4 regions of the Thalassospira sp. NFXS8 genome follow, and region 4 is predicted to be linked to each of the others. Evidence: riboswitches for the same ligand, from Rfam matches in the RefSeq annotation. Region 4 holds a riboswitch; each other region holds the start of a gene.
What was found. A riboswitch is a leader RNA that binds a small molecule or an ion and turns the genes downstream of it on or off. The one in region 4 is predicted to bind cobalamin.

Region 1 (7,993 bases), on a different contig from region 4:
TGATATCAAGCTTCAGTTGCTCCATATCCGCAGCAATCTTTGATCCGGTGGCACTCATTTTTTCCGCAAAAAGCCGATCCCGATCAACAGCATCTGATGTTCCGATCAGCTTGGCAAAATTCTCGGTATACATCCTGATTGCATCACTGCTCTCCTTTGCAACAGCTTGCCTCGCAGGCTTGATCAAAAGTCCTGCTAACTCGACACTATATTCGTGTGTCGATTTTAACCGCTCGCGCACATGCTCCGCAGCTTCAGGCGAACCATTTTTCACATATTCAAACACGGCGAGACGCGCTTCGAGCAAATTGGCCTGCACCCGACCAGCCTGAAGTGACTGCAATGCAATTTGACGATATCTGGTGAAATTTTCATCTGCCGATCGCAGCGAAAACACACCCACAAAGGCAACCATCAACAACAAAACCAGCACAATTCCAAAGCCGCCGAACACTTTTTGCCGGACCGTAATTTTTTTTAGAAAATTCATCATTTGATACTCCCCCTGATTAACGCACGTGATGACGCATGCTCCTTTTCCCCAGGCACAAAACTCCATACATCGCCATCGCTCGCTATGCGTAACTGGCAAAAAAACGAGACAAACCAAAAGGATAATGATCAGGCACGAAGAAACTCTTCCAGCTAAACCACAGGAAAAGACGCGTTCTCGAACGTGACTCAAGATCAATCAGGAGGTATCATTAAGTTTGGAATGTGTATCTTCGGTGAAGTAGGTACAAATACCGAGCACCCTGGAACAAAGTGCTACCTGCAACCTTGAATCAAATGAACGACCCCTCACTTAAATGACATGGCGTGAATTGATCGTTCGCACCATGAAGAGCACATACATTTTCGTGAAGACCAGTTAACCGAGATTTTGTAACCCCTGAATATTTCTGCCGATTGCAAATCCTAGCTCTTTTACGAACCCCCATAGCCGGAAAGACATCCAAATTTTGGACACCCCAAACAATGGAACATAAAGTACCCTTTTTCAAGCGGAAAAAGAAACTCATTGGTCAAAAATGGTATAAAAATATACCATATTTTGATGAAGGCCGGGTGAATTCCCTATGAACAGTCGCCTTAGCGACCGCATCCGGGCCGCGAGAAAATACTTGGGATTAAGCGCATCACAGGCAGCAGACCTTACAGGGCTGACGCGAAAATCCTGGGAACGCTATGAACTGGACAAAAATGAACCACGTGCAATATCTCTGGCCATGTTGGTAGAACATGGAATTGATGGCAATTGGCTGCTGACGGGAAAAGGCGACATGACAACACCAAACCCCCAAAATACGCAGCCTGTACTGGACCATGACTTACTAAAACTTACCGTCAATGAATTGGAAAAATTTCGCGCACAAAATTGCCCAGCCTGGAGCAACGAGCAAATCGCCCGCATCATCGCGCTAGGCTATCAAATGCTGGCAACCGAAAAGCAAAAAGGAAACACGCCCGAAACCGCCAATCTTCTGTTCCTTATGCAAGCCGCACTTTTATAAAGCTGGTATAAAGTCATGGAGACCACAACAGTCCCTAAAACCTTTTGGTACAACGCAAAGGATGCCAGGCAGAAAAGCCATGCGTTATCTGCTTTCCCGGGAAGGGCGGTTTCTCCACCAGTAACCCAATGTCAAAGCAACATGTACCTGACAAACAAGGTACGTCGTCACCGCCCAAACACAGAAAGCCCCGCAGCAAGCTCGATCTGCGGGGCATAAATTTTCAACAGTTGATTTAGCCGCCTGTCATCAGGCCGCTTTTACCGCAAGCAGGAACTGTTCAACCCGACTGCGCAAGACTTCCGATTGTTCTGAAAGCTCGCCAGACGCCGCCAGTACCTGTTCCGCAGCAGCACCGGTCGAGGATGCAGCCTCGGTGACACCGGAAATATTCTGTGAAACTTCGCTGGTCCCCGACGATGCCTGTTGAACATTTCGGGTAATTTCCTGTGTCGCTGCCCCTTGTTGCTCAACCGCGCTGGCAATATTTGACGCTATTTCATTGATTTGGGCAATTGTGCCCCCAATCGATTGAATAGCCGTCACAGCATCACGGGTTTCATTTTGAATGCCGGTAATCTGGCTGGTGATTTCATCTGTGGCGCGCGCCGTTGCCGAAGCCAGGTTTTTCACCTCGGCGGCAACAACGGCAAACCCTTTGCCTGCTTCGCCAGCACGGGCGGCCTCAATCGTGGCATTTAACGCCAAAAGGTTGGTTTGATTGGCAATATCGTTAATCAGATTAACGACTTCGCCAATTTTGTGTGCGGCCTGCGCAAGGCCCTGTATCTGGGCATTTGTATGTTCAGCATCGTTAACCGCCTTGGTTGAAATCCGGGCTGATTGGCTAACCTGATGGCTGATTTCATTAATCGACGCGCTTAATTCCTCGGCTGCACTGGCGACGGTCTGCACATTATTGGACGCCTGATCCGATGCCGCCGCCACGGCAGTCGACTGACGGCTGGTTTCCTCGGCAGTCGCGGTCATCGATTGCGCGGTTGCCTGCATTTCCGTCGCGGCCGACGCAACTGTTTTCAATACAGCGCTAACATCGGCATCAAAATCGGTTGTCAGCTTATCAATCATCTCGGTACGTCGCTGCCGGCGTTTCTGGGCTTGCTGTTCATTTTCGGCAAGCTCCGCCGCCTTGATCATGTTTTCCTTAAAAATCAGTACCGCATCGGCCATATTGCCGATCTCGTCCTTGTGATCCTGACCGGGAATTTCCACCGATTTATCGCCTTCGGCCAATGTTCGCATGGCGTCGGTAATTGCCAGAATCGGAGAGGAAATTCCCCGTCCAACGACAATCGCGGCCCCTATCCCCAAAATCAGCGCAACCGCCGAAACCACAACCGACGTTATAACAGCCATTTCGGTCGCATTGCTTGCGCGCGGGCCAAGTTCGTCCTGCTCGGCTTTCAACTTGAGTTTCAATTGTTCCATTGCCGCAGCAACCTTCGGCCCAATGACATCAAGTGTATTACGCACCAAATCATCCCGACGTGTTAGTGATACCGGGTCATCCTCTCGGCTCAGCACAATAACTTCGTCAAATGTACTAATGTAGGTTTTAAGTTCCTCATCAACGGTCAGAAGCATAGCGCGGACGTCTTCATTCCTATTTGAAGCCGCAAGTTGCTGATTTAATTCCAGCGTCTTTGAAGCACGCGTTTTTGCTGTATTTCCGGAATTTTCCGATTTGGTCAGAAGAAAATCCTTCACCCCCAAACGTGCTTCCAAAAGATTGGCCTGCACCCGCCCCGCAAGGTTGGTCTGCAATGCCAGGTGGCGATAACTTTTAAAATTATCATCCGCTGCCCGCAACGAAACCCCCGAAACAACGGCAATCACCAGCAGAAGTGCTATGATAATGCCGAACCCGCCAAATATTTTTGTTGGAATATTGATATTTTTAAGCATATCGCCCCCGGCAAAACACAGGCCGCAAATGCCGCCTGAATCTATATCATTGTATAGAACTGTCCCTGATTTTGCCTTGAACAACAGTGATTTAGGTCACACAATAGAATTTTCATCATCCATAAGTATGGGTTATTTTTTATTTGCCAAATAAATCCACACTTTGGGAACTGTTCTTTTGAGCAAGCACCATCAGCCCCGGTTTTAACTTTCCCCTGAAGCGATAGTTTGGCATAGTCGACTCCTGTGTCGGGTTTGGCCGGTTTGGCCAAGGGAACACGGGAGAAGACGCAATTCACAACTTTTAATTGCGTTCTTTGCGCCCGGGCTGCCCCCGCAACTGTGAGTGACGAGTTGGAAACGGGAATGGTCACTGATCCGGACAAACAGGATCGGGAAGGCTGTTTTCAGCGACGACGCACGAGCCAGGAAACCTGCCCGCACGGACGATGGCGTGAAATTGTTTAGCCATTCGGGACATACAAAAACTCGGAGGGAGTTTTCTGAAAATGACGACAGCAACCAAAACAGTATCTTTGGGAATAAGCCAGCGTATTGCCGCTGCCGCCGTGGCAATGGTACTGGGCGGGGTTTTGTTGTATGGGGCCGGTTTTGCCAGTGCCAATACCTTGCATAATGCCGCCCACGACGGGCGCCATGCTTTTGCGTTTCCCTGCCACTAAGGCACACCTTCCCAAAAGGTCTTTGACATGATCCAACGTATCCTGTTCGCTGCGATTTTCGCGGGCGTGCTTGGTGGCGTGTTTATTTCCGCTGCCCAGCATTTAAAAGTCACCCCTCTTATCCTTGAGGCTGAAACCTACGAGGAAATGGACGCCGGCGCAGCAACACCGGAACCGGCATCTGCCCCCCATGATATATCCATCGCAGGTCATGATCATACTCATGACCATGCTGGCATCACAGCCAATACCGACCATGATCACGCCGCAACAATGGCGAGCGAGCATCATCACGATGAAAATGCCTGGGCACCACAAGACGGGTTTGAACGGGTTTCCTATACTTTGCTCGCCAATATCGTAATTGGTGTCGGTTATGCCCTGTTGTTATGTGCCGGTATTGTATTGCGCGGTAAAGACATCACCATTCGCCAGGGCATGATGTGGGGAATGGGCGGTTTTATGGCTTTTTCACTTTTTCCAGCACTGGGTCTTCCGCCCGAATTGCCCGGTTCGGTGGCGGCCCCGCTTGAAGCACGTCAGATATGGTGGTTAAGTGCTGCCATTGGCGGTGCAGCAGGATTGGCCCTGATCGCCTTTGGTAAAGGCTGGGTTTACAAACTGATTGGCCTGGTCGCCATTATCACCCCCCATATATATGGGGCACCACATGTCAAGGAAGCCCTTGGCGGCGCCCTGCCCGCTGAACTCGCCGCCGAATTTGCCATAGCGTCAATTATAACCAGCGCGGCTTTCTGGCTGGTTTTGGGCGGTTTGTCCGGCGCGTTTCTGGCCCGCAGGCCTTTATCGCAGACATAATATCGGGGAGACGACCACGCATTGCCCATCCAAATCCACGAAAAAATGCATCCTTGAAGGGTGCATTTTTATTTGGGGGTATATAAAAAAATGGACACCAAAAGGTGCCCATTCAAGGTTCAGTCGGCAGTTTATATCGAATATCTTACGACGTCGCATCGTCAAGAACAGCCCGACGACGATCACGCAAGGACCCTGCCGTCGCGCGACCATCACCGGTCGGCTGGTAATAAACCGTCATATCCCGCAGGGCTGCACGCACTTTTTCAAGGGCAGTTTCAACGTCGTCAGACAGTTCATAGGCATCAAAACCACAACGATGCATATACAAAATCTGATCGCGCAGCACATCACCAACGGCCCGCATTTCTCCGGCATAGCCATAACGCTCACGCAAAACGCGGCCATAGGAATATCCGCGCCCATCAGTATAGGCCGGGAATTTAACTGCAATCAGCGAAAAACGATCAATATCCTCGGCCAGATCTTCCGGTGCGTCACCGGGTACCAGCAACACACCCAGTCCGCCATTGCGCGCAATCAGGCTGTCACGTTCGGCCTTAAAGCGGCCCAGACTAACCAGAACATTGGTGCCACTTTCGGGAATGGAACTTTCATCATCCAGCGTGACCCATTCATTTTCGATCACGCTGTCATTTTTAACGATCGCCATAAAGCACCTCCTTGAACGGGTCCATGCCAACACGGCGATAGGTATCGATGAAACGTTCGCCAACCGTGCGAATGTCAATGTAACGGGTAATTAGCGCTTCAATCGCATCAACAACTTCGGCCTCGGAAAAACCGGCACCGGCAATCTTGCCAATAGAGGCATCCTGGCTGGCATCGCCACCCAGTGTGATCTGGTAAAATTCCTTGCCGCGTTTATCGAGACCCAAAATACCGATATGCCCAACGTGATGATGCCCACAGGCATTAATGCAGCCCGAAATTTTGATTTTCAACTCGCCAATATCATATTGACGTTCCAGGTCGCCAAACCGTTCGGAAATACGCTGCGACAACGGAATCGACCGTGCGGTTGCCAGGGCGCAATAATCCAGCCCCGGGCAGGCAATAATATCGGTGACAAAACCCAGATTGGCTGTTGCCAATAAGGCACTATTCAATTCGGCCCACAGGGCAAAAAGATCGGCCTTTTTAACGTGCGGCAAAACAAGGTTTTGTTCATGGGTCACACGCACGTCGCCAAAGCTGTATTGATCGGCAAGATCGCCCACCAGTTCCATCTGGTCGGCCGTGGCATCACCGGGAATACCGCCAATCGGTTTAAGCGAAATATTGGCAATGGCGTAACCGGGCTGTTTGTGCGCAATCACATTGGACCGCACCCAGGCAGCAAAATCGGGGTGGGCCTGTTTGCGGCGTTCAAATTCAGGATCGTTCTCTTGCAATTCCTCAAACGCGGGCGGTGCGAACTGGGCAATATATTGCGCAATTTCGTCATCGCTTACACGCAAGGAACCGTCCCTGATTTTTGACCATTCTTCTTCAACAAGACGGCGAATTTCATCAACGCCAACTTCATGAACCAAAATTTTGATACGTGCCTTGTATTTGTTATCGCGGCGGCCAAAACGATTATAAACCCGCAAAATGGCTTCCAGATACGAAAACAAATCGTTCTTGCCGATAAAATCGCGAACGGTTTTACCAACAAATGGCGTCCGTCCCAATCCGCCGCCCACGATTACTTCAAACCCGGTTTCACCAGCATCGTTTTTGTGCATCCGCAGGCCAATGTCATGCACGCGCACCGCAGCACGATCATTTGGCGAGCCGGTAACCGCAATTTTAAACTTGCGCGGCAAATAGGTAAATTCCGGGTGGAAAGTCGACCATTGACGGATCAGTTCGCAATAAGGGCGCGGATCTTCAATCTCGTCGGCGGCGGCACCGGCATATTGATCGGTCGTTGTGTTACGAATGCAGTTACCCGACGTTTGAATGGCATGCATTTCAACCGTTGCCAGATCGGCCAGCGCATCGGGAATTTCGTTTAGTTTTGGCCAGTTATACTGGATATTCTGCCGGGTGGTGAAATGGCCATAACCCTTGTCATAGGTGCGCGCAATATAGCCCAGCTTGCGCATCTGTTCGCCGTTCATGGTGCCATAAGGCACGGCAACACGCAGCATATAGGCATGCAACTGCAAATAAACACCATTCATCAGGCGCAAGGGTTTGAACTGATCTTCGGTCAGTTCGCCTGAAATACGCCGGGCAACCTGGTCGCGAAACTGCGCAGTGCGTTCCGCAAGAAGCTGGCGGTCAAAATCGTCATAACGATACATAATGTACCCTCCTTATCCCGCCTGATAACCAAGATCGGTCCGAACACTTGGCCCTAATGTGCGCAACACTTCACGGTATTTGGTGGGCACCAACACACCATCTTCCTGCGCAACATCAATCAGATACGGGCCAACAACCGTTACTTGCTGCTTTTCGGTATCGGCGCGCGCCATCAAGGCTTCCGCTTGCGGGGCATTTTCTGCGCAAACAGCATCACGGAGGTCGGTGCTCCATCCGTCATCAGCGGTCATAAAGACCGCCAGGCCATCATCAAGCCGGTTTGCCGTAACAACTTGCAAGGACATTGGGTTCTCTCAGACAGTAAATCTCTCATGGGTGCCCGCATTGAACCGGGCTTTTGTTATGTGGAATTTGGCTGATCGGGCGTTATTGGTCAAGTTTTTTTGTTAAATACCTTAAATAACATTTATTATTTGTTATTTTTCGAGAAACTTGACGATCACCGCGCCCTCCGCTAGGTCAACAGCTGCAAATAACAGCAGATCGAACCATGCCCCAGAACCTTATCAAGCTAAGTGTTGGCACTGAAAGCCCGGAAACCCTGCGCCAATGGCAGGAATATATGCGCCAAACCTATGGGCGCATTTATCATACCACCCGCATGACGCCCAAGCGCCGCGACGATGTTCTAGACGGAGGGTCCATTTATTGGGTTATCAAAGGGGCCATCCGGTGCCGTCAACGCGTCATTGATCTTGAAGAATTTACCGATGA
Region 2 (7,993 bases), on a different contig from region 4:
GCATCGCCGACCACCCGGGTTTTGCGGGCCAGTGTTGTGTCATCGATGCCGGTTCCACGACCGGTCCAGTCGGCGGGAGTACCACCAAACAGGGCATGGGCAATGGCAGCGGCGGCGGTGGTGTTGCCAATGCCCATTTCACCGGGCACAAAAATATCAATGCCAGGTTCAACCGCGCTCATGCCAAAGGCCATGGCTTCGGCGCAATCTTCGTCCAGCATGGCGGCTTCGCGGCTGAAGTCATTGGTGGGAATTTCAAGGGCCACTTCCATGACCCGCAATTCGGCGTCTACCGCCTTGCAAATCTGGTTGATCGCGGCACCGCCATTGATAAAGTTTTCCACCATCTGCTGGTTTACACTGGCAGGAAAGGCGGAAACACCTTGTTCACATACGCCATGGCTGCCGGCAAAAATGGTAACACGCGGGCGGCTTGCGCGGGGCCGCGCACTTCCTTGCCAGCTTGCCAGCCACAGGCTGATCTCTTCCAGCCGCCCAAGCGAGCCTTCAGGCTTGGTCAATTGCGGTTCGCGCGCCAGAACAGCATCGCGGGCCGTTGCGTCGGCGGCGGGAAGATCGGCCATAAGGGCACGGATATCATCCAGATTTTGCGGCGGATGTTTGGGATCGAACATGAATTTGGTCTCCGGGCGGCAGGAAGTGCCAAGGGCAATGGAGCTTGGCTTTGGTGCGCACCATGATTAGTCTGCCCATAGTGAAATTGCCAGTTTGAAAATGGGAAATTGCCGGTGCAACAAAATCAGCCGCCTTTTAATGCCCGGCCAGTGCAGGGTGTCGTGCCGGAAAAAACAGCGGATGAAAAAACAGATGATCGCGACGCACAAGATATGACAGATGCACAAAATCGCGATGATACGGGCTTTTACAGCATGGTTTGCGGTGATTTTGGCCGGGCAGTGATGCTGTTGTCGCGTATACCGTGGCCTGCAGATGTTCAGTTTCGGCCAACTTTGATTGCCCGTTCGGTCTGGTGTTGGCCTTTGGCCGGGTTGTTTCTGGCCGGGCTGGCGGTTTTACCTGCCCTGGCCCTGTTATGGTTAAGCGGTAATAACGGGCTTGCTGCTGTTTTTGCCATTCTGACAATGGTGGTTTTAACTGGCGCCCTGCACGAGGATGGCCTGGCGGATTGCGCAGATGGTTTCGGTGGCGGAATAACACGTGATCGCAAACTTGAAATCATGCGCGATAGCCGAATTGGCAGTTACGGTGTCGTTGCACTGGTTCTGGCGTTTGCGGCGCGTTTTTTTATCGCCATGCAGGCGTTTGATCTGGGCATTTTCATCACGGCGACGATCATAACGGCAATGTTTTCGCGCCTGGCGATGCCGGTTTTGATGATGGGTCTATCCCCGGCACGGTCCGATGGTTTGGGGCATGGGGCCGGACGACCGGGGGTAATTCCATTTTTGATTGCGCTATTAAGCGTGCTGCTGGTTACCATCATTCTTGGCGGTGCGGTGATGATGCTGGCCGGGTTATTGGCACTGGCTTGTGCCTGTCTGGTTGTCGGGTTTGTTGCCAAATGGCAAATCGGTGGTCATAGCGGTGATATTTTGGGAAGTGCACAGATGATCGCGGAAATTTTTGTTGCGATTGCGATCCTCTCTGTCGCTGTGCGGGGAATGTGATGAGTGGCTTTGCCGTTACGCGCTGGTGGTTGGTCCGCCATGCCCCGGTCAATAATCCGGATGGCGTTATTTATGGTCGTACTGATTTGCCAGCCATTTTTGAAGATGACGGTTTGCTAAAACGGGTTAGCGCAGCCTTGCCAGACGATGCGATCCGGGTGGCGAGTAATTTGGCACGCAGTATTGATACGTTAAAACGCCTTAGCCTTGTGCAGCGCGACCAGCTTGACATCAAGGTGATACCAGCCCTGGCCGAACAGGATTTCGGGGTTTGGGAAGGACAAAGATGGGCCGATATCCCCGCCGAGCAGGCCCGTATGTTTTGGGATGATTATGCCAGTTCCGTGCCGCCAGGGGGGGAAAGCTTCAATCAGCTTGCAGGTCGGGTTGGCGAGGCCTTTCATGCCCTGACGACGGAATATGCAGGGCGAAATATTGTGGCTGTTTTACATGGCGGTTCAATACGTGCCATTCTGGCATCTATATTAGGTACGCCGCCTGCGGCATCATTGTCATTTGATGTCGCCCCGCTTGCCATCACCCGGGTTGATTATCTTGATGCACCAGATAATCCCGGTTGGCGTATTGGCAGTGTTAATCTGGTGGTATAAGGCGCGTTTTTGCCGATAGCCGAATTTCCCGGTTGATACTATTGTTTGTTTTGCATCCGGTATGATGTCTTCGGGCACAGTCCAACGGCGTTAGTTGCCTGTTTTTCCCTTGCTGCTATCCCGGCCATTACCTGAAATTATGGTAATGGCCAAAACGGCGCTGATCCCCTGATCAGGCCGATTGACGGTTTTCGTTTTCATCACTATTGGCGGTAAATTCGGATAAAAACCGGTCCAGATTGTCGTGGGCGATATTGTATTTAACGGCAAGATCGTTCAGATCAGAAAGATATGCCTTGTAATATTCAAGCGGCCGGCTACGGGACTTGCCGCGCAAGCGATTGGTCCGGGGGAAATCCTCGGTAAATTCGCTGCTTTCAATCACGCCCGAAATCGAATCATCAAGGATCGCTGCTGGGATACCTTCATACATTTTACCGCAGGCAGACAGCATTTTGCTGGCCGTCGGAACAGAGATTCCCGGCTGTCCCAACAAATGATTCAGGCCATTATCGTCAAAGCTGTCGCATTCAAACAAGGTCACCAGAGTTGGCAAGTCGCGCACCAGCAACGATAATGCGTTTACACGAATACCCCGTGCGTGGGCCCAGATGATTGCTGCAACCATACCCAGTTCACGGTCGGCCTTGTAAAGGGCGCGCACCTGGCGGCGACGCAGAACGACTTCATGGTCGTCTGCATGCTGTTCCAGAAAACTGGAAAAGTGGGGCGCGTCATTTTGCAGCCGGTCCAGCAATTTTGTCCACATATCGCGACGCGAGGTGGTTTGCCAGATCAACAGTTCCTGGGTCCGGATCTTTTCGACATAGTTTTCTATAGCCATTGGGATAAACAATTTTGTTGTTATCTGGAATGATGGTTAGCAGACAGCGCTCGGTTCCCATACACCCGGGTTTTCCCGGTGTGTTCGATATCAGCAAGTTCCATTCCGTATTTTTATTGTTTTCATGTTCTCTCAAAGGATTCCCCGTCTCAACATATCAATTCTTACAAATACTGACCTTTAGTCTAGTAGCGGTTTATGCATTAAGGAGGGGGCGGGAAATTATAAGGGGGGAATTTTGCCATATGGTTATGCTTAAGCCCGGAAATCTGCGGTGGGGCGGTTCGGCTTTTATATGGCAGCGCCTGTTTAATTTCTGTTTTGCAGGACTGTTTTTCAGCTAGCAGCAAAGTGATCTCAACAGTCTGATTTTATTGATATTTGCAACCAATACGGTTCGGTTGAATCTGCAATGCGCCTATTGGGGGAAATCTGAAAGGGCGACGCGGCCTCTTCTATTAACGAGTCTTTTGGGCTAGGGTGCGTCGCTGTTTGGTAATGGGAAATCCGGTGCAAGGCCGGTGCTGCCCCCGCAACTGTATCGGGATGGGTTATTTACGGCAGGTACGCCCTGTCACCCACTTAAGGATTGGTTTGAAAGTCCTTTGGGAAGGGAAATAACTGACATGCCCGAAGCCAGGAAACCTGCCAAAAGCGATCCGCGTGCAAGTGTGCCTGATCTATGCAACCGGGTCTCGGGTGGAGACCATAGCGCAAGGAACCGACGGGCCATGGCCCCAACTGTAATTGAAAGCGGCGTTCACCTGATATTGGGGGGGGCGCGTTCCGGCAAAAGCAAATTTGCCGAAGACATGGTCATTGCTGCCGGCGGGGGCACCTATATTGCCACCGGTCGCGCGTGGGATGACGAAATGCGCGATCGTATCAGCCATCATAAACAACGCCGTGGCCCGCTTTGGGCCACGATAGAGGAACCGCATGACTTATGCGGGGTTTTGTCGCGATTAGATCAGCACAGCGAAGGACCGGTTCTGGTCGATTGTCTGACCCTGTGGATCACCAATCTTATGATCAATGAAGACAATATTGATCAGGAAATTGATCAACTGTGTGATCTGTTGCCCCGGCTGGCTTTGCCGGTATTGCTGGTGTCAAACGAGGTTGGCTTTGGCATTGTCCCCGAAAACGCGATGGCACGGGCCTTTCGTGATCATGCCGGGCGCTTGCATCAGCGTATTGCCGCCCTTGCCCGGCGCGTGACCCTGGTGGTTGCGGGCATTCCGATGACGGTTAAATAATTTCATATCCGATGTTTGAACATCCGATTTTATCAAGGATTTAAAGACTATGGCGCATTTGGGTAAAATCCCCGCTACTGTGATTACCGGCTTTTTGGGTGCGGGCAAAACCACCATGATTCGCAACATGCTGCAAAATGCCGGGGGCAAGCGTATTGCCCTGATTATCAATGAATTTGGTGATGTCGGCGTTGATATGGAAGTCATCAATGGCTGTGGCATTGAAGGCTGTGCGGAAGAAGATGTGGTTGAGCTGGCCAATGGCTGCATTTGCTGCACGGTCGCAGATGATTTTGTCCCGACCATGCAAAAATTGCTGGATCGCGAGACACCGCCAGATCATATCGTTATCGAAACTTCTGGTTTGGCTTTGCCCAAACCACTGGTCAAGGCGTTTAACTGGCCGGAAATCCGCTCGCGCGTGACGGTGGATGGTGTTGTTGCCGTGCTGGATGCCGCGGCCCTGCGCGACGGGTTATTTGCCCACGACCATGCCGCCGTGCAGGCCCTGCGCGAAGCAGATGATAATCTGGACCACGAAAGCCCGCTTGAGGAACTGTTTGAAGAACAGCTTCATTGTGCCGATATGGTGGTTCTTAATAAAACTGACCTGTTAAGCAGCGATGAACTGGTTAAGGTTGAGGCCGACATTCGGGCGGAGCTGAAACGCCCGTCGGTCAAGATCATTTCAACTGAGCATGCACGCATTGAAAATGCTGTGTTGCTGGGTCTGGGTGCTGCCGCCGAGGATGATTTGGAAAGCCGCCCGTCCCATCATGATGACGGGCATGAGCATGACCATGACGATTTTGAAAGTTTTGTCGTGACACTGGATGATGTTAACGATCCGGCAGCACTGGAACAACGCCTGATTGCGGTGGTGCGTGACTTTGACGTGTTGCGTATCAAGGGCTTTGTTAATGTGCCGGGCAAGGCCATGCGCCATGTGGTGCAGGGCGTTGGGGAACGGTTTCAGCGTTATTTTGACCGGCCGTGGCAAGAAGGCGAAAGCCGCCAGTCGCGTTTGGTGGTGATTGGCTTGCATGATATGGACCAGGCCGCGATTGCCAAGGCCATTTTGGCCGCCTGAAAAAGTCAGAACGGGCGGGGAAATGCCATTGCATAACCCCGCCCGGTTTTTTGATCGGCAGGGTTATGCCCTGCCGATATTTCTGCGCTCATTTTACCAGACAGGTTCTGTTTATGCACTTACTTGCCGCACAGCCGGGCACGATCACCGATGGTAGCGAAGCCGTCGATCTGGGGCAAAACCCCGGCGATGTTGTTATTCTTTCGGCGGCAGAATCCGAACTGGCCTGTCTGGCATCGGCGCAAACCGGTTTAGATGCGGAGTTTGATGGCGCTATTCCGTCGCTGCGTCTGGCCAGTTTGTTACAGCTCGGCCATAACATGTCGGTTGATTTGTATCTGGATGATGTGGTGTCCCATGCCCGTTTTATCATTGTGCGGGTGCTGGGGGGGCGTGGTTATTGGGAATATGGCGTTGAACAACTGGTTGCTCATGCGCGCGACAACGATGTTCCGCTGGTTTTGTTGCCCGGCGATGATCAGCCCGACGGGGAAATGCTGTCGCTTTCAACCCTGAAAGGTCAGGCGTGGCAACAAATATGGCGCTATCTGGTCGAAGGTGGGCCGGGCAATGCAGGAAATTTGTTACGATATGTTTATGAATATTTGACCCCGGATACCGACTGGCACTGGCAACCTCCGGTCCCATTGGTTAAGGCCGGTCTCTATTGGCCCGGCACAACGGGAATGTCGCTGGCCCAAATTGGGGCCAAATGGCACGCAGATCGCCCGGTCGCGGCAATTGTGTTTTACCGTGCGCTGGTTCAGGCGGGTAACCTTGACGTGATTGACGCCCTGATTGGCGCGCTCGATAAAGCCGGGATCAACGCCCTGCCAGTTTTTGTGTCCAGCCTGAAAGACCCGGTGGCCGCTGCCCTGGTGGCAGAATGGCTGGCGCAATCGCGATCAGATCTGATTTTAAATACCACTGGTTTTGCCCTTGCCGTGCCGGGTGCCGTGCGCGGCGAAAGCCCGTTTGACGCGGTGGATGCACCGGTGATGCAGGTGGTGTTATCGGGCGGTAGTGCTGCGGCATGGCGCGACGGGGTTAACGGGCTGGCTGCACGCGACATCGCCATGAATGTCGCCCTGCCCGAGGTGGATGGGCGGATATTTTCCCGTGCTATTTCGTTTAAGGGATCTGCCGGGCGTGATGCGCTAACGCAAATTGACCTGGTTAAATATATCCCGGTGGCTGATCGGGTGGGTTTTGTCGCCCAACTGGCGGCAAACTGGGTGCGATTGCGCCAAACCCCGGTGGCCGAAAAACGGGTGGCAATGGTGATGGCAAATTACCCCAACCGCGATGCCCGCCTTGGCAACGGGGTGGGCCTTGATACGCCCGCTGGTATGATGGAAACCCTGCACGCCATGCAGGCCGCGGGCTATGACATATGCGACATGCCCGATGATGGCGCGGATTTGATTGCCCGGGTCAAGGCGGGGCCAACCAACGATTATAAGTCGCTTGATCAGCGTGTTGTGCGCGTTACCCTGCCCGTCGCCGATTATCGTGCTGCATTTGCGGCCCTGCCCGCGTCTATTCGTACGCAGGTGACAGATCGTTGGGGCGCACCGGAAACAGACCCGTTTTATCGCGCGTCGCCGGGCGGGTTTGTTTTATCAATTGTGCCCATGGGCAATGTTGTGATCGGGCTGCAACCGGCGCGCGGCTATAATATTGACCCGCTCGAAAGTTATCATTCCCCCGATCTGGTGCCACCGCACAGCTATTTTGCCTTTTATATCTGGCTGCGGCACAGCTTTGATGCCCATGCCATTATTCATTTTGGCAAACACGGCAATATGGAATGGCTGCCGGGCAAATCGCTGGCTTTGTCCGAAAATTGCTTTCCCGAGGCCATTTTTGGCCCCACCCCGCATTTATACCCGTTTATCGTCAACGACCCCGGCGAAGGTACACAGGCGAAACGCCGCGCCCAGGCCGTGATTATCGACCACCTGACCCCGCCTTTAACCCGTGCCGAAAGTTACGGTCCGCTGAAGGATATGGAGGCTTTGGTTGATGAATATTACGATGCTGCTGCCGTTGATCCGCGCCGGCTAAAGCTGCTCAAGCGTGATATTCTGGAACTGGCCGTGCGCATTGGGCTGGACCGCGATTGCGGAATCGCACCGGGCGAAGACGAAGAATCTGCCCTGGCAAAACTCGACAATTATTTGTGCGAGCTGAAAGAACTGCAAATTCGTGATGGTTTGCATATTTTTGGCAAGGCCCCGGAAGGCCGCCTTTTGACCGATTTGCTGGTGGCTCTTGCGCGCCTGCCGCGCGGCAAGGATGCCGGGGCAACGGCGTCACTGCACCGTGCGCTGGTGCGCGATTTGCTGCCAGACCTTGAAACGGCGTTTGACCCGCTTGATTGTGTGATGGGCGATGTGTGGCAAGGCGACCGCCCGCAGGCCTTGCGCGATTATGACGCGGTTTGCGGCGCTTGGCGCACCCATGGCGATACGGTGGAACGGCTGGAATTACTGGCGATGGATCTGGTGGCGGGGAAAAAAGCCGCCCCAGATGACTGG
Region 3 (7,993 bases), on a different contig from region 4:
ATCACCAAAACTTTCAATGTCTTGTGCCAGTGCCATTAACAAAAAATCCTGCCGCCCGGTCATGGCCCAGCACGACAAAATCTCGGGCAAATCATTCATCGCACGGGCAAAATCTTCGGCACCAGCTTCGGTATGGCGCTGCAAACGGACCTGAACCGTTGCCAAAACCCCCAACCCTGCTTTTTTGCGATCCAGCAGGGCAACGGTTTTACGGATCATTCCCGATGCCTCTAGCTGTTTCACCCGGCGCAAACAGGGCGATGGTGACATACCCACAATTTCAGCCAGGGCAACATTGCTTATGCTGGCATCCTTTTGCAGGACATTTAAAATTTTCACATCCGTTGCCGAAAGCTCAACATCCGTCATTTTTAACCCCAAAATCGCAATAATCAGTCACATCATGACATACAAACCATAAAAACGCATCCATATCGCCCGGAAATGACGCTGAAACTACTGTAAAATACAATCTTCACAAATACCCGAAACCGGCCACCAGAATGCCGGAGACTTATTCGTCAGTGAGGAACGTCATGAACAGGTTTCAGGCCGAAAAAACACCTTCCTTTGTCACCGATCCGCATTTTAGCCCGGCAGAAAGGCAAAACGGCAATGATAGCGCCCAATTAGCGCCCTCTTGTGCGCCAAAGGCTCCGGCCCCTAACCTGCGCGGAGATTACAGCCATACCCATGACGATTACACAGTCGATCAAAACTGGGAAAAGTACAGCGCCGCCGAACATGCCTTGTGGCGCGAATTGTATCAGCGCCAAAGTGCAATTTTACCCGGCATGGCCGCCGACGATTTTATTGCCAATCTGGCACGGATGAACGCGCAGGATGGCATTCCAAAATTCGATAAAATCAGCGAACAGCTTTTTGCTGCCACCGGCTGGCGGCTGGTCGCCGTGCCCGGCCTTGTGCCCGATGATGCGTTCTTTAATCATCTTGCCAATCGCCGTTTTCCGGTAACGGTGTGGCTGCGCAAACCCGAAGAGATCGATTATCTGGTCGAACCCGACGTTTTTCACGATTTTTTTGGCCATGTGCCCATGCTGTTTGATCCGGTATTTGCCGATTATCTGGCGGCCTACGGTGCCAAAGGCCCGGAAGCGATCAAACACGGGTCACTAAAGCAGCTCGCCCGGCTGTACTGGTACATGGTGGAATTTGGTCTGATCAAAACTACAGACGGTTTGCGTGCCTATGGCGCAGGAATGTTATCGTCAAAAAGCGAGACTTTATATTGCCTTAGCGACCCACGACCAAATCGCATCGGATTTGCACTGGAACGTGTGATGCGAACAGACTACAAGATCGACGATTTTCAAAAAACCTACTTCGTTCTTGAGAGCTATCAACAGCTGTTCGAGGCGACGTTACAGGATTTTGAAAATCTCTATACGCGTCTTGCCAGTCTGCCCGTTATTCCACCAGCAGGCGTTCTGGATTCAGACCGCGTGTATCACTTCGGTAACGAAGGATACGCCTTCGATGGCACTGGCTAACACCGGGTGCCTGGACAAGGGAGCTTGCCCGCCGGTTGCGATGCGACCGGCGGGTTTTATTTTGCCGCCACTCCCGTTACCGCACCATTGGCAATAGCGGTCTAACGCGAGCGCGCAGCAAATATTGATGAATTAATGGCTAAGAACGTTTTCCAAAACGCGGTTCAACTGCGCGATAACAACCATCGGACTGGAATCCTTGCTGATAAAATCAGCCGCCCCAAGGGCTTCAGCCTGGGCGCGAGTATCGGCATCGTAATGGGCGGAAAAAAACAAAACCGGGACATCATTTGAACTGGGAAACCGGCGGCGAATTTCGCAAAAAGCTTCAAAGCCGCTCATACCGGGCATTTCCAGATCCAGAATAATGGCGCGAGGTGCCATACCATCTAGCGAATCGATCAAATCATCGGCGCAATCAAACCCTGCAACAGCATATCCCGCACGCCGCAAAACCGTCTCAAGGGCGGCTTTGGCACTGGGGCTGTCGTCGGCAAAGGCCACCAGACCAGACAGGCTGGGATAAGGCGGCATGGCGCTTAGCGCGTTCATGAATGGCTTCTCTCCGAATTTCAGGACAGCCCGACCATAGAGGCTGAAAATGTCGAATTGGTTAAATGTCGAAATTTTGCCGCATTTAAACGGCTTTCTCCCGCAATGATGCAACAAACGCCAGAAATGCACGGGTTTTGGCCGGTGGATGGTGGCGCGAAGGGTGATAAACATGGGCGGGGAAAATTTCTTCGCCCCAGTCCGGGAACAATTCTGTTAACGCATTTCTGCCCGTGAAATGCAGACGACCAACTTCCATAACCCGGGCAATCCTATGGCCTGCAATACTGGTGCGATAAAGCGCTCCTGTATCGCCCAGCAGCAAAAACCCCCGTTAAGCACAATAAGGAAACCGCTGTTGATCGCTCTGGTTTGTGGGAACCTGCCCGTCTTCGAATCCCGAAACGCGGCATGGTTCTTTGCCGTTCCCGGGTGTCCTGTTGTTCATCATAGCACCAAAGTCTGATGCGCCCACATCGCCAAACGGCCTTTTCGACACCATCAGACACATGCAAAATTTTTCCTTATTAATTGAATTTGCACTATTTTTCATCGATTCTTATTTTAACCGGGTTCTACCTTTCGAATAAATAGGTATTTCCATGCCTATTTACTGAATTGGGCGGGGGTGCTATAAACAGGACCGTCCCCGCAAGGGGACATGGAACATTTTCCGGGAATTCGGTGCGGCCCCTGCCAAATCCGAAACTGCCCCCGCAACTGTTGGTTCCGTAACGTCAGGGGCGCCAATGCAGCCTGTGACGCCGGGAACAAGTCAGATTACCGGGATTGTTTCGCTCTCTGACAGGGGCCGGGCGGGGTGTACCGGGCGATGGGAACCAATGGTGCCACGCCAGTGCGCGGTACTTCGTATCGACCGCGACCGGGAGCAACCATGACCGATCAGAGCTTGAAACTGGCATCTGAATTTCCGCCTGCCGATTATGCAGCATGGCGCAAACTGGCCGAAGCCGCCCTGAACGGCGCGCCGTTTGACAAAAAACTGGTAACACACCTGCGCGACGGTTTTGATGTTCAGCCCATTTACACAGCCGATGATCTTGATGGTGACATCGCCCAAATTCACCCCTCCCTGATCGCGACCAACAGCCAGCTTGCCGCGGCACCCAACGCGAATGAAAAAACAACAAATACCGGCGCAAACCCTGCCGCAACCGGCTGGGATATTCGCCAGCTCCATGCCCATCCATCACCCAAAGCGGTGAATGATGCCATTCTGGAAGATCTGGAAAGTGGTGTGACATCCATTTTGCTGCGGTTTGATCATGCCGCAAGGTTTGGTCGGGGTGCCCGTGGGGATGATGCGGGGCTGGGTGGCGTCATGGTTTATAATCTGGATGACCTCAACCACACACTGAACGGCGTTTATACCAATCTGGCACCAATCGCACTGGATGCCGGGGCAGCAACCATACCCTGCGCAGCCTTGCTGGCCGCCCGCATGGCCCGCGAAGACGATATTTCCGACGCCGCACCTGCCTTTAATTTTGACCCGATAAGCACATATGTTGCCGAGGGGTACTGCCCAACCGACCTGACAACCGCATTAAAACAGACCGGCAGTTTTGCCCGAACGATGGCTGATAAATTCCCCAATGCCACAGCGATAACGGTAAACAGCACGCCGTGGTATAATGCCGGGGCAACCGACAGCATGGAACTTGCCATTTCACTGGCAACCGGCCTTGCCTATTTCCGTGCCATGGTTGATACCGGTATGGAGGGCGCAAAGGCTGCCACCAGCATTACTTTTACCACGGCCATTGGCACCGATTTTTTTGCCGGCATTGCCAAATTACGCGCCCTGCGCCTGATGTGGCGGCGTATTTTGCAGGCATCAGGCATTGAAGGCTGCCCCATCACCATCAATGCCATATCGGCCGAACAAATCATCAGCAAAGTGGACCCGTGGGTAAATATGCTGCGCACCACTGTCACCAGTTTTGCCGGCGGGCTGGGCGGGGCAGATAGTGTTGTGTGCCTGCCCTACGACCATGCCATTGGCTTGCCGGACGGTTTTTCACGCCGTATTGCCCGTAATACCCAGCTGATTTTACAGGAAGAAAGCAATGTTCACCGTGTCATCGATCCGGCAGGTGGTTCGTGGTTTATTGAAAACCTGACCCGTGATCTGGCACTTAATGCCTGGCAAAAATTTCAGTCCATCGAAGACAATGGCGGCATTATCAATGCCGTTGAAAACGGCAGTCTCGTTGCTGAAATTACCGATCTTTGGCAAAAACGTGAATCCCGCCTTGCAACCCGGCGCGACCCGTTAACCGGTGTTTCCGAATTCCCCAATATCGACGAAGCCGCCGTGCATTGCGAAACACCCGATATTACGGTTTTGCGTACGGCGGCCCAAAACAGGGCCATGCCGCCTGATGTAAAAATTGGCAATGATTTTAGCGATCTGGTCACCGCCGCAGCCAAAGGGGCCAGTATCGAACAATTGTTTAATGCCCTGTATGGTGACCCGTCATCGGCAAGCCGCATACCCCCACTGCCACAACATCGTTTGTCCGAGGCGTTTGAAGCCAACCGCCGCCGTGCATCGGCACATAAAATGGAAACCGGTACGGCACCACAAATTTTCCTGTGCAATATAAGCAAGGTTGCCGACCATACGGCACGGGCAATGTTTGCACGTAACTTTTTTGGTGCTGGCGGCATTGAAGCCATTCCCAATAACGGCTTTGCCAACGGCCATGATGCGGCCATTGCCTTTAAGCAAAGCGGGGCAAAAATTGCCATCATTTGCGGATCGGATACACAATATGCCGAACATGCCGCTGAAATGGCAAAATCGCTAAACGCAGCAGGTGCCCGCAAAATTTATCTGGCCGGGCATCCCGGTGATAACCGGGGGGCTTTTGAAGCCGCCGGAATTAATGATTTCATTTTTGTCGGATCGGATGTGGTTGCCACAACCACCGCCGTCCTTGACCATCTGGGAGTGAAATAACCATGACCCGGATCCCTGATTTTTCCGATCTGCCCTTATTTGATACAAAGGCAAACACGCCCACCGCCCCGTCATCGGGCGTGCCATGGCATACGCCCGAAGGCATTGACGTAAAACCTGTTTACGACACCGATGATATTGCCGGGCTGGACCATTTGCACACCATGCCAGGGATGCCGCCCTTTTTGCGCGGCCCCTATCCCACCATGTATGTGCAACGCCCGTGGACGATCCGCCAATATGCCGGTTTTTCCACCGCCGAGGAATCCAACGCCTTTTACCGCCGCAACCTTGCCGCCGGGCAAAAGGGCCTTTCGATTGCCTTCGACCTGGCCACCCATCGCGGCTATGACAGCGACCACCCCCGGGTGGCTGGCGATGTCGGCATGGCCGGTGTGGCGATTGATAGCATCTATGACATGCGCACCCTGTTTGATGGCATCCCGCTTGATCAAATGTCGGTGTCCATGACCATGAATGGCGCGGTGTTGCCAGTAATGGCGCTGTATATTGCCGCGGCCGAGGAACAGGGCGTTAAACACGCCCAGCTTTCGGGCACCATCCAGAACGACATTCTCAAAGAATTCATGGTGCGCAACACCTATATCTATCCGCCCAAACCGTCGATGCGGATCATTTCCGACATTTTTGCCTTTACCTCGCAAAACATGCCGAAATTCAATTCGATTTCCATTTCCGGCTATCACATGCAGGAAGCCGGGGCGACGGCGGACCTGGAACTGGCCTATACCCTGGCCGACGGGGTGGAATATGCCCGTGCTGGCATGGAAGCCGGTCTCGATATCGATAAATTCGCCCCGCGCCTGTCGTTTTTCTGGGCGATTGGCATGAATTTCTTTATGGAAATTGCCAAAATGCGCGCCGCCCGTATGATCTGGGCCAAGCTGATCAAACAATTTGATCCCCAAAGCAACAAATCACTATCGCTGCGCACCCATAGCCAGACATCGGGCTGGTCACTGACCGCGCAAGATGTGTTTAACAACGTGATCCGCACCTGTATTGAAGCCATGGCATCAACACAGGGTCATACCCAGTCGCTTCATACCAATGCCCTGGACGAAGCCCTGGCTCTGCCAACCGATTTTTCCGCACGCATTGCCCGCAACACCCAACTGTTTTTGCAGCAGGAAAGCGGAACCACCAATGTGATCGACCCGTGGGGCGGCAGTTATTATGTCGAACGTCTTACCCGCGATCTGGCCGAAAAGGCCTGGGCGCATATTGCCGAGGTCGAAGAACAAGGCGGCATGGCCAAGGCGATTGAAGCCGGCATTCCCAAAATGCGGATCGAAGAAGCCGCCGCCCGCACCCAGGCCCGTATCGATAGCGGCCGTCAAACCCTGGTCGGGGTGAACAAATACCGCGTAACGGACGACCGCCCGGTAGATGTGTTGCAGGTTGATAATGCCGAAGTTCGCCGCCAGCAAATTGCCAAGCTGGAACGTTTGCGGGCCGAACGCGACGATAACGCCGTTGAAAGTGCGCTTACCGCGCTGACCAATGCGGCAGGTGAAAAATCGGGCAATTTGCTGGAACTGGCCGTGCAGGCCGCGCGGGCAAAATGCACCGTTGGCGAAATTTCCGATGCGCTGGAAAAGGTTTATGGTCGTCATCAGGCTGTTATCCGTTCCATCGCTGGGGTTTATAAAACCGAAGTAGGTGCCAATAACGCTGCCCTTGAAAAAGTGGCGCGCCTGGTCGATGCCTTTGCCGAGGCCGAAGGACGCCGCCCGCGTATCCTGATTGCCAAAATGGGGCAGGACGGGCATGACCGTGGGCAAAAGGTGATTGCAACAGCCTTTGCCGATTTAGGCTTTGACGTCGATATTGGCCCGCTGTTCCAGACGCCAGAAGAAGCCGCCCGCCAGGCCGCTGAAAACGACGTGCATATCGTCGGCGCAAGCTCCCTTGCTGCCGGGCATTTAACGCTGGTGCCGCAATTGCGCACCGAGCTGGATAAACTGGGCCGCGAGGACATTATGATTGTGGCTGGCGGGGTTATTCCGCCGCAGGATTTCGATAAGCTGTTTGCCGCCGGGGCCGAGGCCATTTTTCCGCCCGGCACCGTGATTGCCGAAGCCGCCAGCGAATTACTGGAAAAATTGCTGGACGGCGAAACATCAAACGCGGCCTAGAACCAAAACTCTGAGCCGGGCAGCGGTATCCAAAGCACAGTCTGTGCCCGGTTTATTTTACCATTTACGCCTTCATCAATTTGCCCCCGCCACAGGCGGCTCGATAGCCCGTTAATACAGGGCAACAAGTGGCACCAACCTTGCCCGTGCGATGGTGCAAGCAGTATGATCGACAGGATGGGGTAAAAGGTAGCGCAAAAAACCATGGCGAAATGCCCTGTTTGAAACCTGACGGCATGACAAAGGATATCTGGTGAAGGAAACGTTGCGCACCATTCCGGGTAAAAACGCCACCACCAACCCGCGCCCCCGGGTGCGCAGACGGGTGCTGGAAACCACCGAGATAGTCGAGGGTGTTCTGGCGGGCAATCGCACGATATTGTCACGTGCCATTACACTGGTTGAAAGCCGCAAACCCGAACATTTCACTCAGGCGCAACAGGTGCTGGAACAGTTAATGCCCCATACCGGCGGATCACACCGTATTGGCATTACCGGGGTTCCTGGCGTTGGCAAATCGACCTTTATCGAGGCGTTTGGCACCAAACTCACCAAAGCGGGGCATAAAGTGGCCGTTTTGGCCGTGGACCCGACCAGCGCACGGTCAGGTGGATCGATTTTGGGGGATAAAACCCGGATGAACGACCTGTCGATTGACCCCAACGCCTATATTCGCCCCTCGCCCAGCAGCGGGTATTTAGGCGGTGTCAACCGCATGACGCGCGAAACCATTTTGCTGTGCGAGGCCGCAGGCTTTGACGTGGTGCTGGTCGAAACCGTCGGGG
Region 4 (7,993 bases):
TGCCGCTGTTTCTGCCGCCCGATTGGACGATCGATAAACTGGGGCGAACCCTTGCGGCCTTAACGGTTTTTGCTGCGGCTTACCTTGCCGAGGTCATTCGTGGTGGTTTGCAAGGTTTGCCATCTGGCCAAATCGAGGCATCACAGGCCCTTGGCATTCCTTACTGGAGAATGGTCTGGCATATCGTTTTGCCACAGGCGATCCAGAAGGTTATTCCACCTTTGACCAATACGGCCATCGTGATGGTTAAAAATACGGCACTGGTTTTGATCGTTGGCGTGTTCGACATGTTAAGTGCGGCGCGCAGTGCTGCAACTGATCCGGCGTGGCCGGGGCCATCGACAGAAGCCTATCTGTTTGTGGCCGGTATCTATTTTGTCATTTGTTATGGCATTGCCGCATATTCCCGCCATCTTGAAGCCGGCATAAATTCAAGGAATCATTCATGACCTATGCCATCGATGTTCAGGGCCTGAACAAATATTACGGGGCCTTTCATGCATTGCGCGATGTTGATTTTTGCGTTTCCGAACGCGAACGGGTGGTAATTTGTGGCCCTTCAGGGTCGGGAAAATCCACATTGATCCGCTGTTTGAACAAACTTGAATCCCATGATTCCGGCCATGTTGTCATTCGTGGTATTGAACTGGGCGATAATTTGCGGGATCTGGATGAAATCCGCCGTGAAGCAGGCATGGTGTTTCAGCATTTCAACTTGTTTCCGCATCTGACCGTGCTTGAAAACTGTGCCTTGCCGCAAATTCTGTCGCGCAAAACCAGTCGCAAGGAAGCCGAGGAACGCGCGCGGGACTATCTTGACCGTGTGCAAATTCTGGGGCAGGCGGCCAAATTCCCCGGTCAGCTATCGGGCGGGCAGCAGCAGCGCGCTGCTATTGCCCGTGCCTTGTGCATGAAACCGAAAATCATGCTGTTTGACGAGCCGACATCGGCCCTTGATCCTGAAATGATTGGCGAAGTACTTGATACCATGGTGGCCCTGGCCGAGGGCGGTATGACGATGGTGGTTGTTACCCACGAAATGGGTTTTGCCCGCCGGGTTGCTGACCGGGTTGTTTATATGGAGGCCGGTGAAATTGTTGAAACGGCCACGCCTGATGCCTTTTTTGACAATCCGCAGGACGAACGGAGCCAACGGTTCCTTTCGCGATTGGTAAAAGCGTAATCAGGGCAGGCCGATAACCGAATAGCAGGTCGTGGTGACCCCGGTATTTTCGGACGTTAAAGATATCGTGAATACGGAAGCGAGCCTGATTTTCGGTGCCCTGATATAAAAATGTACCGTCAAATACGGTGAAAGAAGACGGTGTCACATGTTCGGTTTGTGGCACCGTTTTTCTTTTTAATAAGACATAAAGAAATCTTTATGTCTGTGTTGACAGTTGTGGCGTTTAGAGGCACTGTAGCCGTGTCGATGGTTCTTTCGTTTGATTGTCAGGCGGAAGCTAAGAGGGAATTCGGTGCGCCGTTTGAAGAAACGGCAATGCCGAAGCTGCCCCCGCAACTGTAAGCGGCGAGCTTTTATCCATGCATGGCCACTGAGACGTTCAGGCGTTTCGGGAAGGCCGGATAAAAGCCGTGACCCGTGAGCCAGGAGACCTGCCGCGACTTCATGTTACGTCCTCGGGCGGGGTGCCCCGGTGGAGTATTGTACTCTTGCCGGTGTTTTTCCGGTCAGGGGTGCGTGCTTTTGCCTGGCCTTTGCCCCCATTTATTGGGGTAAGTCTATGTCGAAGAATTTTTCCATTCCTGTTTCAACTCTGGGAACACCCCGGATCGGCCCACGGCGCGAATTGAAATTCGCATTGGAGGATTACTGGTCCGGCATGTCCGATCTTGCCACTTTGCAGGAAAAGGCATCGGCCTTGCGGTGTGCCAACTGGGCACGGCAAAAAAGCCTTGGTGTTGATCATGTGCCCAGCAACGATTTTTCCCTGTATGACCATGTGCTTGATCTTTGTGTCATGGTTGGTGCAATTCCCGATGTCTATGACTGGCAGGGCGGGTTGATTCAACCCGACACCTATTTTGCCATGGCACGGGGAGATACACAGGAAGAAAGTTGCTGTGGTAAAACGGCCTATAAAGGCATTCCAGCCCTTGAAATGACCAAATGGTTTGACACCAATTATCATTATATGGTGCCGGAACTGTCCCCTGAACAGCATTTCACCCTGGCCTCGACCAAAGCGGTTGACGAATTTCGCGAGGCAAAAGCACTTGGTTTTAAAACCCGCCCGGTTTTGTTGGGGCCGGTTACGTTTCTGAAACTGGCAAAATCCACGGTCCGGGGGTTTGACCCGCTGTCCTTGCTGGACCGGTTGTTGCCCGTATATGCGGAAGTGCTTTGCCAGCTTAGAGATAGTGGTGCTGACTGGGTCCAAATTGATGAACCCTGCCTGGTCCTTGACCTTGATGACGCCGAGCGTTCGGCTTTTAAAAAGGCGTACGAGGTACTGGGCAAGGCCGTTCCAAAATTGAAACTGATGCTGGCGACGTATTTTGGTAAACTGGGAGAAAACTTACCGACAGTGTTGTCATTGCCGGTGGCCGGGTTGCATGTCGATTTGGTCAGGGCACCCGAGCAGCTTGATGCCGTGATTAACGGTGCTGCGCCAAACCAGGTTATTTCGCTTGGCGTAATTGACGGGCGCAATATCTGGCGGGCCGATCTTCAGGCAATTTATGACTGGATTGCCCCGGCCATTGCGGCGCGTGGCAATGACCTGTTTGAACTGGCACCTTCATGCTCGCTTTTGCATGTGCCGATTGATCTGGAGCAGGAAAGCGATCTGGACGCGGACCTTAAAAGCTGGCTTTCATTCGCGGTTCAAAAAATACAGGAACTTAAAACCCTTTCACGGGCTTTTGGTGAAGGCGTAGGGGCGGTCGCATCGCTATTTCGCGAGGCATCGGCTGCACTTGCCACACGTCGCACGTCAGCGAAAGTTCATGATCGTCTGGTGACGGAACGTGTTTTGGGTATTTCTGCGGGTATGGATAATCGCAACAGCCCGTTTGATGTGCGTCGTCGTTTGCAAACCGTCAAACTGGGGCTGCCTGCTTTTCCAACCACAACCATCGGGTCCTTTCCGCAAACAACAGATGTGCGCAAATCCCGTGCGGCCTTTGCCAGGGGCAACATGGAACCCGATGCCTATGATGCCTTTATTCGTGAAGAAACCAGTGCCGCCATTCGCTGGCAGGAAGAAATTGGCATCGATGTGCTGGTCCATGGCGAGTTCGAGCGCAACGACATGGTACAGTATTTTGGCGAAAAACTGGCGGGATATGCCTTTACCAAACATGGCTGGGTACAAAGTTACGGGTCGCGATATGTTCGACCCCCCATCATTTATGGCGATGTATCGCGTCCCGATGCCATGACAGTTAAATGGTCGCATTATGCCCAGTCGTTAACTGACAGGCCGGTTAAGGGGATGCTGACCGGGCCTGTCACCATGATGCAATGGTCGTTTGTGCGAAATGATTTACCGCGCCGCGATGTCTGCGCCCAGATCGCACTGGCCCTGCGCGACGAGGTTACTGACCTTGAAGCAGCCGGTATCGGCCTGATCCAGATAGATGAACCCGCCTTGCGCGAAGGATTGCCGCTGCGTAAGGCGGACTGGAAAACCTATCTGGACTGGGCGGTTGAATGTTTTCGATTGTCGGCATCGGGCGTGCGTGATGAAACCCAGATCCACACTCACATGTGCTATTCCGAATTTAATGACATCATAGAAGCAATTGGTGCGATGGATGCGGATGTTATTTCGATTGAAACATCGCGTTCAAAAATGGAACTGCTGGATGCCTTTGTCGATTATGCCTATCCCAATGACATTGGCCCGGGGGTCTATGATATTCATTCGCGGCGTGTGCCAACCATTGATGAAATGGTTGATTTGCTGGTGGCAGCAACCCGGCAACTGTCGGCAAGCCAGATTTGGGTCAACCCGGATTGCGGCCTTAAAACCCGTAGATGGGATGAAGTGCGCCCGGCCCTTGTAAATATGGTCGAAGCAGCACGGTTATTGCGTCAGAACCTTGTGAAGGCCGCACAATGAGCCCGGATCACCCGGTGTTTTCCGGGCCAACCCGGATGGTTGATATCGTGTTTCCGGGTGCTGCAAATCATCATGGCACGTTGTTTGGGAGTGTTGGCCTTTCCTTTATGGACAAGGTTGCCTTTATTGCGGCGTCGCGCCACGGGCATGTCGATTTTGTCACGGCATCGTGTGACCGCATTGATTTTAATGCACCGGCGCAAATCGGGGACATTGTTGAACTGACGGGGTCTGTGGTTCGGGTCGGGTGTCGGTCATTGTCGGTAGAGGTCGAAATGATCGCTGAAAACCCGCTAAGCGGCGCGCGCAACCATTGTTGCCGTGGTGGATTTAACATGGTGGCGATTGGGGCCGAACTTGGGGCGTGGGGCGGCAAATTGCCGCCCTTGCCAGATAATGCCGGGGTAACCGGGGCCGACGAAATACCGATACATCCGGCGATGGTCGAAATTGTTTTTCCCGAAAAAACCAGCCATTACGGCAGTTTATATGGGGGCAATGCACTTGCGGCCATGGGAAAAGCTGCCTTTGTTGCTGCATCCCGCCAGTGTCGGCAAACAGTGGTGATGGCGGGGGCAAAGCGGGTTGATTTCACCAGTCATATTCACAGCGGTGAAGTTGCCATTACCGTGCCGCGGGTGATTGACGTTGGGCAAAGCTCGATCCGGGTTGAGGTCCAGCTATGGGCCGAAAATTTACATGCAGATCAAAGGCGGCAATGTGGTGTTGGCGAGTTTGTGATGGTGGCCATTGATCACGATCATCGCCCGATACCGTTTCATAACCGCGCAGCATAACAATCGCCCTTTTATTGGGAAAGGAGGGCTGGCGTTCATCATGCGCCAGCCATTTTCCGATTGTTAAAATCACGGGTATTTCCGGCTAAAAAATGACCAATAGGCGATTGCCGGGAAAGCTGTTTGTGTTGGCCGAGACCAAATAACCCTTGGGTAAGGTGTTACATGGCAGGCGTTATTCTGCGGCGCGGGGCAGTGTGTTGTTCACAAGCTCGCTGATTTCGGGAAGGCAGGACCCGCAACCGGTTCCCGCCTGAAGCAAACGGCCAATATCGGCGGGTGTCATTGCATTTTGGGTGTGAATGGCACGCGTGATTGCCGTTAGCCCGACCGAAAAGCACGAACAGATTAAACGGTCGTTGACTGCCGTAGCGTCGGGCATGCGCCCGGCTAACAAAGCATTGCGTTCAGGTGTGCTGATCGCGGCATTACCAAGAAGGGTCGATATCCAGTCCCGGCCCAGGGCGGGTCGTTTCGGACCAACAAAAAGTGCGCCGGTAATGCATTCGCCCTGAAGGCGGGCGTAACGATGAACGCCCTTTTTGCCATCGCTATATTCAATGATTTGTTCAGCGGTGTTATCCGGCCCGATATTGGCCGCAGCGGGCAACATTGATTTAAACAGGCAGGGTTTGTCGCTGGCAATTTCATAAATCATGCAACCCGGGCCACTTGCAGCGACCCAGTAAGGCAGGTGGGACAGGTCTGCCGGGGCGTTTGAAAACAGCAACCCCTGCCATAGTGCTGTGAACGGTGTGATAGAAACCGGAATATATTTGGTTTCCGGCTGGCCGGAATAGGGGTCAACATTGGCCGTGGCCAGCCGACCAATGCCACCGGCAGAAGAATAGACATCGTTCCAGTGCATCGGCATAAAAACCTCGCCCGGCATTTGGGCATTGCTTATTGAAACCCGCATCAAAGCGGTGCCTTGCAGGCTTTTGATCCGGGCCAATCCGCCATCACATAGTCCGTATCGCCTGGCGTCGACAGGATTGACCTCAAGCAGCGGTTCGGGACGGTGGGCTGATAACCGTGCTGCCGTTCCGGTGCGGGTCATGGTGTGCCATTGGTCGCGATAACGGCCGCTATTGCCAATCAGCGGGAAATCGGCGCTTGTTTGGGACGGGGGCAATTTATGCTGAACGGCCAGCATTCTGGCACGACCATTCGACGTTGTGAAAATACCGTTGCCATAAAGGCGGTGGGCACCATCCTTTGGTTGATGTTTGCGCGAGGCAGGCCATTGAAACGGCTCCATTGCGTCATAGGCCGATTTTTTTGTTTTGCGCCAAATGCCAATGTCAAAGGCTCGTACGCCATCGTTTTCAAATTCCGATAATGCCGCATGTTCTGCAAAAATTTCGGCCGTGTCGCGATATTTGAATGCCTTGCCATATCCCATTGCAGTGGCAACCTGGCTTATAATCCACCAATCGGGTTTGGCGTCGCCCTGTTGGTCGCGAAATGGGCGCTGGCGCGATATCCGGCGTTCCGAATTGGTAACCGTGCCCGATTTTTCGCCCCAGCCCGCCGCCGGAAGTTTAATATGGGCATAACGTAATGTGTCGGTGTCGTTGACCGTGTCTGAAACAATCACAAGCGGGCACCGTGATAAAGCAAGCCTTACACGGCTGGCGTCGGGCAGGCTGACTGCCGGGTTGGTCGCCATAATCCAAACTGCCCTGATCTCGCCGGTTTCAATGGCACGAAACATGTCAACGGCTTTATACCCTTCACCGGCTTCCAAGATGTCGGATTTCCAAAACCGTTTCACCTGGTTAACATCGTTTACATTGTTCGGGTCCATATGGGCGGCAAGCTGGTTGGCAAGGCCGCCAACTTCGCGGCCCCCCATGGCATTGGGCTGGCCGGTTACAGAAAACGGACTTGCCCCAGGTTTGCCAACCCGCCCGGTCGCCAAATGGGTGTTTATAATCGCATTAACCTTGTCCGACCCGCTACTGGACTGGTTTACGCCCTGCGAAAACACCGTAACCGTGCGCTCAAACTTGGCAAACCACTGAAAAAATGTTTCCAGTTTGGTCAGTCCCGATGCCGTTTGATCGGTTTTTACCGGGTCATCAAGCCCACATTTTTTGGCGGTGCTGGCAATATCGGGGCAATCGGCACGGGCGGCGGCAATGGCGTCTTCATATCCGCTAACATGCCGTGAAAGATAGGTCGGGTTGCACTGTCCGTTTTGCTCAAGCCATGCAAGCAACCCGTTAAACAGGGCCACGTCACTGCCCGGTTTGATCGACAGGTGTAAATCGGCGATATCGCAACTGGCTGTTTTGCGCGGGTCGATTACGACAATTCTGGTGCCGCGTTTTTCTTTTGCGGCGCGTAAACGCTGGTTTAGAACCGGGTGACACCAGGCAAGATTTGACCCGGTAAGTATAACCAGATCGGCAATTTCCAAATCTTCATAACATCCGGGGACGACATCGGCCCCAAAAGCACGTTTATGGCCAACCACGGTTGATGCCATGCATAACCGTGAATTTGTATCGATATGCGGGGATCCTATGAAACCCTTGATCAGTTTGTTGGCGACATAATAATCCTCGGTCAGTAATTGACCGGAAACATAAAACGCCACCGATTTCGGGCCATGCTGGTCAATCGTCTGGCGCAGCCTTCTTGCGGTTTCGTTGGTTGCGGTTTTCCAGTCGGCAATTTTTCCATCGATTTCCGGGCTTAATAATCGAAAATCACGTTTTGTTTCGGCCGTAACAGTATCAATCAGGGCTGCCCCCTTCGAACAGATCCGGCCCCGGTTGGCCGGGTGGTCAGGGTCGCCCCCAACCGCCCAGCCGTCCCGGGTGGGGGAGACGATTAACCCGCAGCCAACGCCGCAATAGGGGCAAGTGGTTTTAACCTCACCCTGCATGGCGCAATCCCGTTTGTTGTGCGTTCAGGCCGATATGGACGGTATCATTTACAACACGCACGTCCACCCTGGCTGCGCAGCCATCGTCTGTGCCTTGCGCTTCGCCGGTTTCCAGCGAAAAAACCATATTATGTAGCGGGCAGGTGACAAAGCGACCATGGACAATGCCCTGTGCCAATGGGCCGTCCTTATGCGGGCAGCGGTCCAGCAGG

Region 1: linked by a shared signal. The riboswitch ahead of J4E05_RS19870 (CbtB domain-containing protein) and the one ahead of metE (5-methyltetrahydropteroyltriglutamate--homocysteine S-methyltransferase) in region 4 are both predicted to bind cobalamin.
Region 2: linked by a shared signal. The riboswitch ahead of cobU (bifunctional adenosylcobinamide kinase/adenosylcobinamide-phosphate guanylyltransferase) and the one ahead of metE (5-methyltetrahydropteroyltriglutamate--homocysteine S-methyltransferase) in region 4 are both predicted to bind cobalamin.
Region 3: linked by a shared signal. The riboswitch ahead of J4E05_RS12405 (methylmalonyl-CoA mutase family protein) and the one ahead of metE (5-methyltetrahydropteroyltriglutamate--homocysteine S-methyltransferase) in region 4 are both predicted to bind cobalamin.

The regions. Positions count from the first base shown of each region.
Region 1 is NZ_JAGEMF010000004.1:203,400-211,392, reverse strand. It holds gene J4E05_RS19885 (methyl-accepting chemotaxis protein) at 1-493, opposite strand, end outside; gene J4E05_RS19880 (helix-turn-helix domain-containing protein) at 1,080-1,514, shown strand; gene J4E05_RS19875 (methyl-accepting chemotaxis protein) at 1,764-3,440, opposite strand; cobalamin riboswitch at 3,674-3,896, shown strand; gene J4E05_RS19870 (CbtB domain-containing protein) at 3,950-4,123, shown strand; gene J4E05_RS19865 (CbtA family protein) at 4,151-4,942, shown strand; gene J4E05_RS19860 (DUF934 domain-containing protein) at 5,088-5,615, opposite strand; gene J4E05_RS19855 (nitrite/sulfite reductase) at 5,602-7,257, opposite strand; gene J4E05_RS19850 (DUF2849 domain-containing protein) at 7,270-7,563, opposite strand; gene J4E05_RS19845 (DUF1489 family protein) at 7,770-7,993, shown strand, end outside.
Region 2 is NZ_JAGEMF010000002.1:49,270-57,262, reverse strand. It holds gene cobT (nicotinate-nucleotide--dimethylbenzimidazole phosphoribosyltransferase) at 1-635, opposite strand, end outside; gene J4E05_RS09530 (adenosylcobinamide-GDP ribazoletransferase) at 750-1,649, shown strand; gene J4E05_RS09525 (histidine phosphatase family protein) at 1,649-2,260, shown strand; gene J4E05_RS09520 (hypothetical protein) at 2,433-3,104, opposite strand; cobalamin riboswitch at 3,560-3,771, shown strand; gene cobU (bifunctional adenosylcobinamide kinase/adenosylcobinamide-phosphate guanylyltransferase) at 3,836-4,363, shown strand; gene cobW (cobalamin biosynthesis protein CobW) at 4,413-5,453, shown strand; gene cobN (cobaltochelatase subunit CobN) at 5,567-7,993, shown strand, end outside.
Region 3 is NZ_JAGEMF010000002.1:705,926-713,918, reverse strand. It holds gene J4E05_RS12425 (Lrp/AsnC family transcriptional regulator) at 1-369, opposite strand, end outside; gene phhA (phenylalanine 4-monooxygenase) at 537-1,511, shown strand; gene J4E05_RS12415 (response regulator) at 1,644-2,063, opposite strand; gene J4E05_RS12410 (hypothetical protein) at 2,149-2,322, opposite strand; cobalamin riboswitch at 2,693-2,863, shown strand; gene J4E05_RS12405 (methylmalonyl-CoA mutase family protein) at 2,959-5,049, shown strand; gene scpA (methylmalonyl-CoA mutase) at 5,052-7,208, shown strand; gene meaB (methylmalonyl Co-A mutase-associated GTPase MeaB) at 7,462-7,993, shown strand, end outside.
Region 4 is NZ_JAGEMF010000003.1:257,292-265,284, forward strand. It holds gene J4E05_RS17545 (amino acid ABC transporter permease) at 1-449, shown strand, start outside; gene J4E05_RS17550 (amino acid ABC transporter ATP-binding protein) at 446-1,183, shown strand; cobalamin riboswitch at 1,416-1,639, shown strand; gene metE (5-methyltetrahydropteroyltriglutamate--homocysteine S-methyltransferase) at 1,746-4,088, shown strand; gene J4E05_RS17560 (acyl-CoA thioesterase) at 4,085-4,885, shown strand; gene J4E05_RS17565 (molybdopterin-dependent oxidoreductase) at 5,061-7,781, opposite strand; gene nirD (nitrite reductase small subunit NirD) at 7,771-7,993, opposite strand, start outside.